2 regions of the Planococcus sp. S3-L1 genome follow, and region 2 is predicted to be linked to the other one. Evidence: predicted binding sites of a transcription regulator. Region 2 holds the regulator's gene; the other holds the start of a gene.
The links. Region 2 encodes NrdR, which represses ribonucleotide reductase genes. Its sites were predicted from a motif close to AACACNATATATNGTGTT; they were not measured.
Positions count from the first base shown of each region.

Region 1: a site for NrdR is predicted at 2,917-2,934, ahead of QMF37_RS11375 (vitamin B12-dependent ribonucleotide reductase). Genes of this name have one in related genera too.

Region 1 is NZ_JASISN010000011.1:14,221-19,720, forward strand. Features, by position in the region: gene gcvPB (aminomethyl-transferring glycine dehydrogenase subunit GcvPB) at 1-810, shown strand, start outside; gene QMF37_RS11360 (hypothetical protein) at 1,075-1,272, opposite strand; gene QMF37_RS11365 (rhodanese-like domain-containing protein) at 1,462-1,845, opposite strand; gene QMF37_RS11370 (lipoate--protein ligase family protein) at 2,002-2,781, shown strand; gene QMF37_RS11375 (vitamin B12-dependent ribonucleotide reductase) at 2,968-5,500, shown strand, end outside.
Region 2 is NZ_JASISN010000003.1:91,688-97,187, forward strand. Features, by position in the region: gene QMF37_RS04420 (glyceraldehyde-3-phosphate dehydrogenase) at 1-527, shown strand, start outside; gene speD (adenosylmethionine decarboxylase) at 844-1,227, shown strand; gene nrdR (transcriptional regulator NrdR) at 1,342-1,818, shown strand; gene QMF37_RS04435 (replication initiation and membrane attachment family protein) at 1,830-3,200, shown strand; gene dnaI (primosomal protein DnaI) at 3,201-4,136, shown strand; gene thrS (threonine--tRNA ligase) at 4,656-5,500, shown strand, end outside.

The DNA of each region.
Region 1 (5,500 bases), on a different contig from region 2:
CCGAATACGCTTGGCTTGTTTGAAGAACAAATTTTGGAAATGGCAGCTATTATTCACGAAGTCGGCGGTAAGCTTTATTATGACGGCGCTAACTTGAATGCAGTTATGTCAAAAGCACGTCCAGGAGACATGGGCTTTGACGTGGTTCACTTGAACTTACACAAAACCTTCACAGGACCCCACGGTGGTGGTGGACCTGGATCTGGCCCAGTTGGTGTGAAAAATGACTTGTTGCCATACTTACCAAAACCAGTATTAGTGAAAAAAGACGATGCTTATACGTTCGATTATGACCGTCCAGATTCAATCGGCCGTGTTAAGCCGTTCTACGGAAATTTCGGAATCAATGTGCGTGCTTATACGTATATTCGTTCTATGGGACCAGACGGCCTGAAGGCTGTAACAGAATACGCGGTATTAAATGCCAACTACATGATGCGCAGATTGCAGCCGCATTTTGATTTGCCATACGACCGTCATTGCAAGCATGAATTTGTTTTAAGTGGTCGTCGTCAAAAGAAACTGGGTGTTCGCACATTAGATATGGCGAAACGCTTACTTGACTTTGGCTATCACCCACCAACAATCTACTTCCCGTTAAATGTTGAAGAAGGCATGATGATCGAACCAACCGAAACAGAATCGAAAGAAACATTGGATGCTTTTATAGACGCGATGATTCAAATTGCGAAAGAAGTAGAAGAAAATCCAGAAATCGTTCAAAATGCACCACATACGACGGTGATCAATCGTCTAGATGAAACAAAAGCAGCACGTCATCCCGTGCTTCGCTACACGAAAGTCGAGTAAATTTTAAAAAGAAGGAGTTGTCTTAAAAGGTCGTGAAAAACGACTTTTTGAGTACAACCCTTTTTTCCTGCTGAAGAACAGTGTGTCAGCCGCTTTTTGTCTCACCCAGTCGAACCGTTTTCATTGTCATCAGCCATGTTGACTCTAAAAATAAAAAAAGCGTTCATTTCTATAAAATGGAAGAAAAAGTAGCACTTGCAGATAGATTGATGAGGTAGATTGGTGACAAATGTAAAATCAACGTAGAAAGTGCCTTCGGTCCCATCAAAAGCAATCGCCCATTTTGGAAATCTCATCTAAAAAATCCGGCAAAGTCGAAATCACCTTTAAGTCCAGTTGATAGGATTTAACTTGCTGTTGAAGCATCTGCACAAATGCTTCACACCCTTTTTCATCTACTGCTGATGATTGTTTCGTAACGCTTGGAATAGCGGTCGCAATTAGCACCGTAATCATCATCATATCTGAAGGTGATTTTAAAAACAGGCAGAGACTTAGGAGCCAGCCCTTTCTTTGCTTCTGACTATATAAGGTACAATCCCTTAAATAATTGCCTGGCCGGCGGGTGAGCTGCTTTCACAGCATATCCTCGTCAATATCTGTAATAAATATAAAAAGGCCTTCCAGCGATGTGGAAGGCCTTTTTAATGATTAGACTTTGGCTTTTATTTTGCCAGTCCATTGTTTGAATCCGCCTTGCAATTGGAACAATTGGTTATAGCCTTTTTTCTTTAGGAAAATGGCGACTCGTCCGCTGCGAGCTCCGTTCTGGTCGTATAAGTAGACCGGCTTGTCTTCGCGAATTTCCTTATAACGCTGGCGCAATTGTGATTGCGGAATATTGCGAGCTCCAAGGATATGACCTGCTGCAAAATCCTTTGGCTCGCGCACGTCGATTAATTGAGCTTTGCGGTAGCCTTCAATAAACTGTTCCTGTGTCAAGTTAGTGACAGTTTTTTTAATGCGAAAATAAGTAATCACCGCGTAAATGATGATGGCTAACAGTATTGCGATCGTAATATACAAAAATTCCAATGGTCTTGCCCCTTTCTACTCTTCTTTTATTATAAGAGAAGAGATGACGGATATTCAATGCCAATGTTACACTAATTATCGGAAATAGGAGGCGATCTTGTGAATTATCCGAAATGGGTTTTTATAAATTCAGGTGCGGGCACCCCTTCTTTTAATATGGCGCTCGATGAATCCTTGCTGACTTGGCATAGTGAAGGGCTTATTCCGCCGATCATTCGTTTTTATGGTTGGCAACCGGCAGCTCTTTCAATTGGTTACTTTCAAAAAGTAGAAAAGGAAATTGATATGGATGTTGTTAATCGATTAGGACTTGGTTTTGTGCGTCGTCCAACAGGGGGCAGAGGTGTACTTCATGAACATGAACTTACATACAGTATCATCGTCAGCGAAGATTATCCACAGATGCCAGAAACTGTTACAGAAGCTTATCGTGTACTGAGCGAAGGGTTATTGGAAGGCTTTAAAAACTTGGGGCTCGATGCTTATTTTTCGGTACCGGATACAGCTGAAAAGCGCGCTGACTTAAAAAAACCAAAATCTGCAGTTTGTTTTGATACGCCGAGCTGGTATGAGATGGTCGTCGAAGGTAAAAAAGTGGCAGGAAGTGCACAAACACGTCAAAAAGGTGTTATTCTACAGCATGGTGCGATTTTAATTGATTTGGATACCGAGAAACTGTTATCTGTTTTCAAATTTCCGAGTGAAGAAGCAAAAGAGCGCATGCGCATGAAGATACCTGAAAAAGCAGTGTCGATTAATTCACTACGAAAAACGCCAGCAACTGCTGAAGAATGCATTGCTGCCTTTAAAAAAGGGTTTGAGCAAGCTTTGTTTATCGATTTAGAGCCCTATGTGTTGACTGAGCAACAATTAGCAGAAGTCAAGGCTTTAGAGGAAAAAAAATACGCGAATCACGAGTGGAATTTCCGAGTGTGAGGTCTTTTGGCTCATTTTACCGAATTTAAAAGCTCGAAACCTTGGTAAATATAGCTTTATAAACTAACAGAATTCTATAAAAAAAACTTGTTATTGAAAATGAGTTTCAACATGTAGTATGATGGGAATCGAAGTAATACTATATATAGTATCCGACTCCATATAACATAAAGGAGGAATTGTCAAATGGTTTCCGCCACACAACAATCCCAGTATTCATTAAATGCATCAGCTTTAAACGAAGATATCAAAACCTTTCCGCAAGTACATGCCATCACTTCAGATATGAAGTTAACGCACAAAGGTGTCTCGCGTCTTGTTATGATTGATCGTTACTCTTTCAAAGATACAGAGAAAAAAACGCTCAAAGCGGGAGATTTTGTTGTATTAACTGTTAAAGAAGATCCGAAATTCCCAGCTCGTGGGCTAGGTTACATCGTTTCGATCGATAAAACTACGAACAAAGCGAAAGTTTGGATTGAGGAAGATTACAGAAGTGCAATCGACAATCCAGAAGAACAAGTAGCAGGCATTGTCAATCGTCCGATCGACGTGATTGAAAAGCCAATGGAAGTGTACTACGAGCAAATTGCGAAACGCAATGCAACAGGCCTTGCCTCAGTAGAAACAACTTCTGAAAAACGTCAAGAATGGTTTGAGAAATTTTATCAGCAATTGGTTAGCTTGAAATTCATTCCAGCTGGACGTGTTCTTTACGGAGCAGGAGCGGATACAGATGTAACGTATTTCAATTGTTACGTAATGCCGTTTGTTGCGGATTCACGCGAAGGTATTTCGGATCACCGTAAACAAGTGATGGAAATTATGAGCCGCGGTGGCGGTGTTGGTACGAACGGTTCGACTCTTCGTCCACGGAATACATTAGCACGTGGAGTTAACGGCAAATCATCAGGTTCTGTATCTTGGTTAGATGATATCGCGAAATTAACACATCTTGTTGAACAAGGTGGATCACGTCGCGGTGCGCAAATGATTATGCTTGCAGACTGGCATCCAGATATTGCGGAATTTATCATTTCAAAAATGCAAAACCCTCGTATTTTGCGTTATTTGATCGAAAACACGCAAGATGAGACGATTAAAAAACTGGCTCATGATAAATTGAAATTCAAACCGTTAACAGCCCAAGAAGAAGCGATGTTCCAAGGAATTTTGAACTACCGCACAATTCCTGGCATGGGCGGATTTAATGAAAAAATCATGCGTGATGCTGACACGAAGTTACGTGACGGTGGAACGTACTCTGTTCATAATGAAGAATTCTTAACCGGTGCAAATATTTCCGTTACGCTAACGAGTGATTTCATGACAGCTGTCGAAAATGATGCAGATTTTGATTTGCGTTTCCCAGCAGTCGAGTCGTACTCAAAAGAAGAAATGGCGATTTATAATGAGAAATGGCAAGAAGTGGGCGACGTTCGTGAATGGGAAAGTATGGGGCATGGTGTCCGCGTTTACCGTACGATGAAAGCTCGTGAGCTATGGAACTTGATCAATATTTGTGCGACATATTCAGCTGAACCAGGTATCTTCTTTATTGATAATGCCAATGAAAAAACCAATGCTGCAGCATACGGTCAAAAAGTTGTTGCGACAAACCCTTGTGGGGAACAGCCGTTAGCACCTTATTCGGTTTGTAACTTGGCTGCGGTTAATTTGGCGCAATTTGCAGATCCAAAAACGAAAATGGTTGATTTTGAAAGCTTGAAAGAAACAGTTCGCGTCGGTGTCCGCATGCAAGATAATGTTATTGACGCAACGCCATACTTCCTCGAAGAAAACCGAGTACAAGCACTTGGTGAGCGCCGTGTAGGTCTTGGCGTTATGGGATTAGCAGATTTGCTAATTTATTGCGATAAAGAATACGGATCACCAGAAGGCAATAAACTTGTTGATGAAATCTTCGAAACTATTGCTACAGCAGCATATGAAGTATCGACAAACTTAGCAGCAGAACGCGGTAGTTTCCCCTTCCTAGTTGGTAAGACGGACGAAGAGACAGTGGCACTTCGCAAAGCATTTACTGAAACTGGCTTTATGCAAGGTATGCCAGAACATGTTCGCGAAGCAATTCTTGAAAAAGGTATCCGTAATTCACATCTGTTGACGGTTGCGCCAACAGGGTCTACAGGAACGATGGTTGGTGTTTCAACGGGACTTGAGCCGTATTATTCATTTACTTACTACCGTAGCGGCCGACTTGGTAAATTTATTGAAGTCAAAGCTGATATCGTTGGAGAATATTTGAGAAATAATCCTGAAGTAAGCGAAGAAAACCTTCCAAAGGCATTTGTAACGTCAATGGACTTGGCTCCAGAAGCGCATGCTGATGTTCAATGCATTATTCAACGCTGGATTGATTCGTCTATCTCAAAAACTGTCAACGCACCACGCGGTTACACAGTAGAACAAGTAGAAGGCGTTTATGAGCGTTTGTATAAAGGTGGAGCAAAAGGCGGTACGGTCTATGTTGATGGCAGCCGTGATTCACAGGTTTTAACATTAAAAGCTGAAGACAATAACTTTGAAGAAGAGCAACAACCAGAAGAAACTGGCAAGCGTCCGATCGTTTTAATCGATACCATCCAGGATCTCCGTTCAACTAACGTTACTATCGGTTCTGAAGTGGGCGATACATGTCCAGTTTGCCGAAAAGGAACAGTAGAAGAAATGGGTGGCTGCAATACATGCACCAACT
Region 2 (5,500 bases):
ATGATACATTTGGAATTGAAAATGGCTTGATGACGACCATCCATTCTTACACAAACGACCAGCAGAACTTAGATAATCCGCACAAAGATCTTCGGCGCGCGCGTGCCTGTGCACAATCCATTATTCCAACTTCTACGGGTGCTGCGAAAGCGCTATCATTAGTGTTGCCTGAGATGGAAGGGAAACTTCATGGTATGGCATTACGAGTGCCAACTCCAAATGTATCCTTAGTCGATTTAGTTGTTGACTTGAACACAGCAGTGACAATTGAAGAAGTTAATAGAGCTTTCAAGGAAGCTTCTGAAAATAGCTTAGAAGGAATTTTGAGCTTGACGATGGAACCATTGGTTTCTGTTGATTTTAATAGCAATTCAGATTCGGCAATTGTTGATGGATTATCAACGATGGTTATTGGCGATCGCAAAGTAAAAGTTTTGGCATGGTACGATAACGAGTGGGGCTATTCAGCACGTGTAATCGATTTGACTAAAAAAGTTGCCAATGCCATGGTTCTTGTTTCTAAATAAGTCTGAATGCCCTGTTCTCTAGTTTTTTAAAAAGAGAAACAGGGTTTTTCTCTGTCCATATGATCGTAAAAATTCTGAATCAATAAGATATTGTTATTGCATTTGCGATAAATACGTTTTATACTATGAATCGTAGTTGAAAAATGACTACCACTTCTGACTTTCCATCGTGTATTCGGAATTAGGAGCGTAAGATTTTTTATTCACATGACTGCTTAAAGGGTTAGGACCTCTTTGGACTAACTTTCCCCCGTGGTAGTCAACTTTGAATATTTTGCGCAAAAACCAAAATGATATCAAAGGGGGAAAACGAACCATGGAAACAATGGGACGTCACGTAATTGCAGAACTTTGGCAGTGTGATTTTGACAAATTAAACGATATGGATTTTATCGAACAAACTTTTGTTGATGCAGCACTCAAATCTGGAGCTGAAGTAAGAGAGGTAGCTTTTCATAAATTCGCACCACAAGGTGTTAGCGGAGTTGTGATTATCTCAGAATCTCACTTAACGATTCACAGTTTTCCAGAACACGGCTATGCGAGTGTAGATGTTTACACTTGCGGCGATTTAGATCCGACTATTGCAGCGGAATATATCGCAGACGCACTAGGTTCAACATCACGCGAGCTTGTAGAAATACCACGCGGTATGGGACCAGTAAGTGTTGAGAAATCCAAAGTTTCAGTAACAGCATAATCCATTTAACCAAAAACACGTGAGCAGAGGATGAAATCCTCTGCTTTTTCTATTTTTTCAATGATTTTTTGTTATACTAGATACACGAGATAGAGAAGTTAGGGAGATGTAAAAATGAAATGTCCAGCTTGCCAACATAACGGCACACGTGTTGTCGATTCGCGGCCAATAGACGAAATGAAATCCATCAGGAGGCGAAGAGAATGTGAGTCTTGCGGTTATCGCTTTACGACATTTGAAAAAGTGGAAGAAATGCCACTGATTGTTGTCAAAAAAGATGGCTCACGTGAAGAGTTCAGCCGTGAAAAAGTTTTGCGTGGCGTTATTCGCGCATGTGAAAAACGGCCGGTATCTCTAGAAGTGTTAGAAGAAGTTGTCTTTACGATTGAGAAAGACCTTCGCCGTGCGGGTAACCCAGAAGTAAAATCTGAAGAAGTCGGAGAATTGGTCATGAATCGACTAGCAACAATCGACGAAGTAGCATATGTTCGCTTTGCTTCAGTGTATCGCCAATTTAAAGACATCACTGTTTTTATTGATGAACTCAAGGATTTGCTAAATAAAACTCCGGAAGACAAGAAAATCGATTAAGGCGGTGACTTATGACTGCATATTATAAAGAGTTGCAGCCTGCTGATCCATTTCGAATTCGCTTACCTTATCCGTTTTCAAATTATGATCGGCAACTTCTAACATTGCTCTATCAACCTATGATTGGTGCGGAAGCCATTGCATTGTATTTAACTTTATGGGCTGAAGGAGAAGTGACTAGTGAAGAGTCGAGTCATTATACATTGATGAATATGTTGGGGAATTCTATTTCGAAAATATTTGACGCTAGAATCCAGTTGGAAGCAATTGGATTGCTTAGAACGTATAAAAATCAAAGCAGTGAGCGTTCTTTCATCTATGAGCTGTGTCCGCCACTCGATCCAAAAACGTTTTTTATGGATCCGTTATTGTCTATGTTTTTATTTAGCAAAATTGGTGAAACGTCTTACCGAAAAGTTCGCAAACGTTTTGCCATCGAAACGGAGATTCCGACTGATTACGAAGAAGTGTCGAGAACCTTTACCGATATTTTTCAACCAGTTCATGCTAAAGCAGGCTATCCCGCTAAGAAAAAAGATTTACAAGAACGAAAAAATGGGGGATACAGCACAGAATCAGATTTTGACTTTGGTTTATTGCAACAAGGGCTTTCCGAGCAATTAGTCCCCAAACGTGTATTAACGGGCAGCATAAAAGCCTATATTGCCAAATTGGCTTTTTTGTATAGTTTGGACCCGCTTGAAATGCAAATAGTTGTCTTAATGGCGATTGATGACAATTATAAATTGACGACTGATCTTTTAAAAAAAGCAGCAACCGAGCATTACAAAATGAAAGTATCCACTACAGCGCCGCAACTGGTTCCTGTACATAAAGCAACAGAACCTGTTGAAGCAACAGATGAAACGTCAAAAACAAAAGAAGATGAGTTATTGGTTTATTTAGAGACTGCAGCTCCTATCCAAGTACTGAGAGATATTGCGGATGGCCACGAACCGTTGCCGGCAGATGTGGAACTAGCAAACCAATTAGTCACTTTTCACAAGATGGAGACAGCGGTTGTAAATGTATTGCTTCACTATGTGTTGCTACGAACCGATATGAAGCTAACCAAAGCATATGTGGAGAAAATCGCTTCGCACTGGCTACGCAAGAATATTACAACCGCAAAAGATGCAATGGAAATTGCCCGTGTCGAGCACACGCAGTATATGAAGTGGAAGTCTGAAGGCTCGCTAACGACTATCGCCAAACCATTCACAGGCAATCAAAAGCCGCTGCGTGAAGAACGATTGCCGGAATGGTTCCATAAAAAAGACGATATACCTGTTGCTAAAGCAGAGCCAAGAAACGAAAGCTTAGAAGTAGAAAAACAAAAACTTCTTGCGAAACTTGCGCTGAAGAAAGGAAAAGGTGGTTAAATGGAACCGATTAGCGAAACCTTAAAACGTGTAGTCAATGCCCCTGCTTTTTCTGAGCGTTACGGTGAAATGCGTAAAGAAGTATTGGCGCATGTGGGAGTTCAAAAATTCTTGGAAAATCACGCAGACGAAATTGACGCACCTACTATTGATAGAGGGCTTCATAAGTTATACGAATACATCGACCAATCCCATGATTGCAACAAATGTCCTAGCTTGGATGGCTGTATTAATCATTTAAAAGGTTTTGAGCCGAATCTTGTATTAGAACGTGGAACTATCGGAATTTCGTATACAAAATGTCGCTCAAAGGATATTCACGACAACAAACGTCATGCATCTTCTTTAATCCATAGCATGTATATGCCAAAAGAAGTGATGCAAGCGACACTGGACGGCTTTGAATTAGATGACAGTCGCATGGAAGCGTTTCGAGCGGTTGGTGATTTCCTCGATCAAGCAACGGGTCCTGACAATTTACCTGAGAAAGGATTGTATCTTTATGGACAATTCGGTATCGGGAAATCGTACTTATTGAGCGCAGTGGCAAATGAACTGGCTGAGATCAATGTGAAATCTGTGTTGGTATTCGTTCCAGAATTTATGCGAGAAATGAAACAGGCGATTGGTGATCAAACATTGCAGGAAAAAGTGGATTATGTGAAAAAAGCAGACGTCTTGATGCTAGATGACATTGGAGCTGAAGCAATGTCAAGCTGGACACGAGACGAGGTACTTGGAACAATTCTCCATTACCGGATGTCTGAAAAACTGCCAACATTTATGTCATCAAACTTTAGTTATACCGAGCTGGAGTATCATTTAACCTATTCGCAGCGCGGAGAAAAAGAAGATTTAAAAGCGGCGCGCATTATGGAACGAATTCGTGCATTAACGAGTCCAGTTAAACTTGATGGACGCAATCGAAGAAATTAAGTGCGAGAACTATTGCCTTTTGGAACAATTCGGTTTATAGTAATAACAATCGAACCAAGATTTTACATGCCTTGACAAGGACATGAGCGGAATTTACGACTTTCAGAGAGAGAAGCCTAGGCTGTGAGCTTCTTAAGTATCGTTTTTTCGCTTACCCCCTTTGAGCAGCAGCTGTGAACAGTTTTTTAGTAGCAGCTGACGGTACCGGCCCGTTAGCCGATGCAGAGCTTCATTTTGAATGGTTTCAGCTGTTCAAAATAGAAGAAGGGTGGAACCACGAGCTAAAGCTTCGTCCCTTTTGGGATGGGGCTTTTTTCTGTGGAAAAAAAGAAAAGCGGAGATGGCCGTTTTGCTCTGACAGGCATAAGGTGGACTTCCGAAGCGGCGCTTTTGCCGCACAGGAAGGACAGTTTATGACCCGAGGAGCAGGCCATTGCAGCTAGACAAGAATAAAGAAATGTCTACCAGACCCTGTGGTTTAGACATTTCGACCAGAGTTAACTAAAAGGAGAGATTGACATGGCAAACATGATTCAACTGAAATTCCCAGACGGAGCAGTAAAAGAGTTTGAACAAGGCGTAACTACTGAGGAAATTGCTCAATCAATTAGCCCAGGATTACGGAAAAAAGCATTGGCTGGTAAAATGGGCGATAAATTAGTCGATTTACGTGCACCTTTAAAAGAAGATGGAGATATTGCAATCATCACACCAGAATCTGATGAAGGTTTAGAAGTATTGCGCCACAGCACAGCACATTTATTGGCACAAGCGATCAAGCGGATGTACCCAGATGCGAAGCTCGGTGTGGGACCGGTTATTGAGAACGGTTTTTATTATGATATCGATACAGAGTCAGCAATTACTTCAGAAGATTTGCCATTGATTGAAAAAGAAATGAAGCAAATCATCAATGAAAATGTTGAAATTATTCGTCATGACGTGACTCGTGCAGAAGCACAAGAACGATTTGCAGCGATTGAAGATCCGTACAAATTAGAACTTCTTGAAGCCATTCCTGAAGATGATCAAGTATCTATCTATGAGCAAGGTGATTTTTTCGATCTTTGCCGAGGTGTTCATGTACCATCAACAGGTAAATTAAAAGAGTTTAAGTTATTAAGTGTGGCCGGAGCATATTGGAGAGGGAACAGCGACAACAAAATGCTTCAGCGTATTTACGGAACTGCCTTTTTCAAAAAAGAAGATTTAAAAGCGCATCTTGAAATGCTAGAAGAAGCAAAAGAACGTGATCACCGTAAAATCGGAAAAGAATTGAATTTGTTCATGAACTCTCAAAAGGTCGGTCAAGGCTTGCCGATGTGGTTGCCAAAAGGCGCCACAATCCGCCGCATTATCGAGCG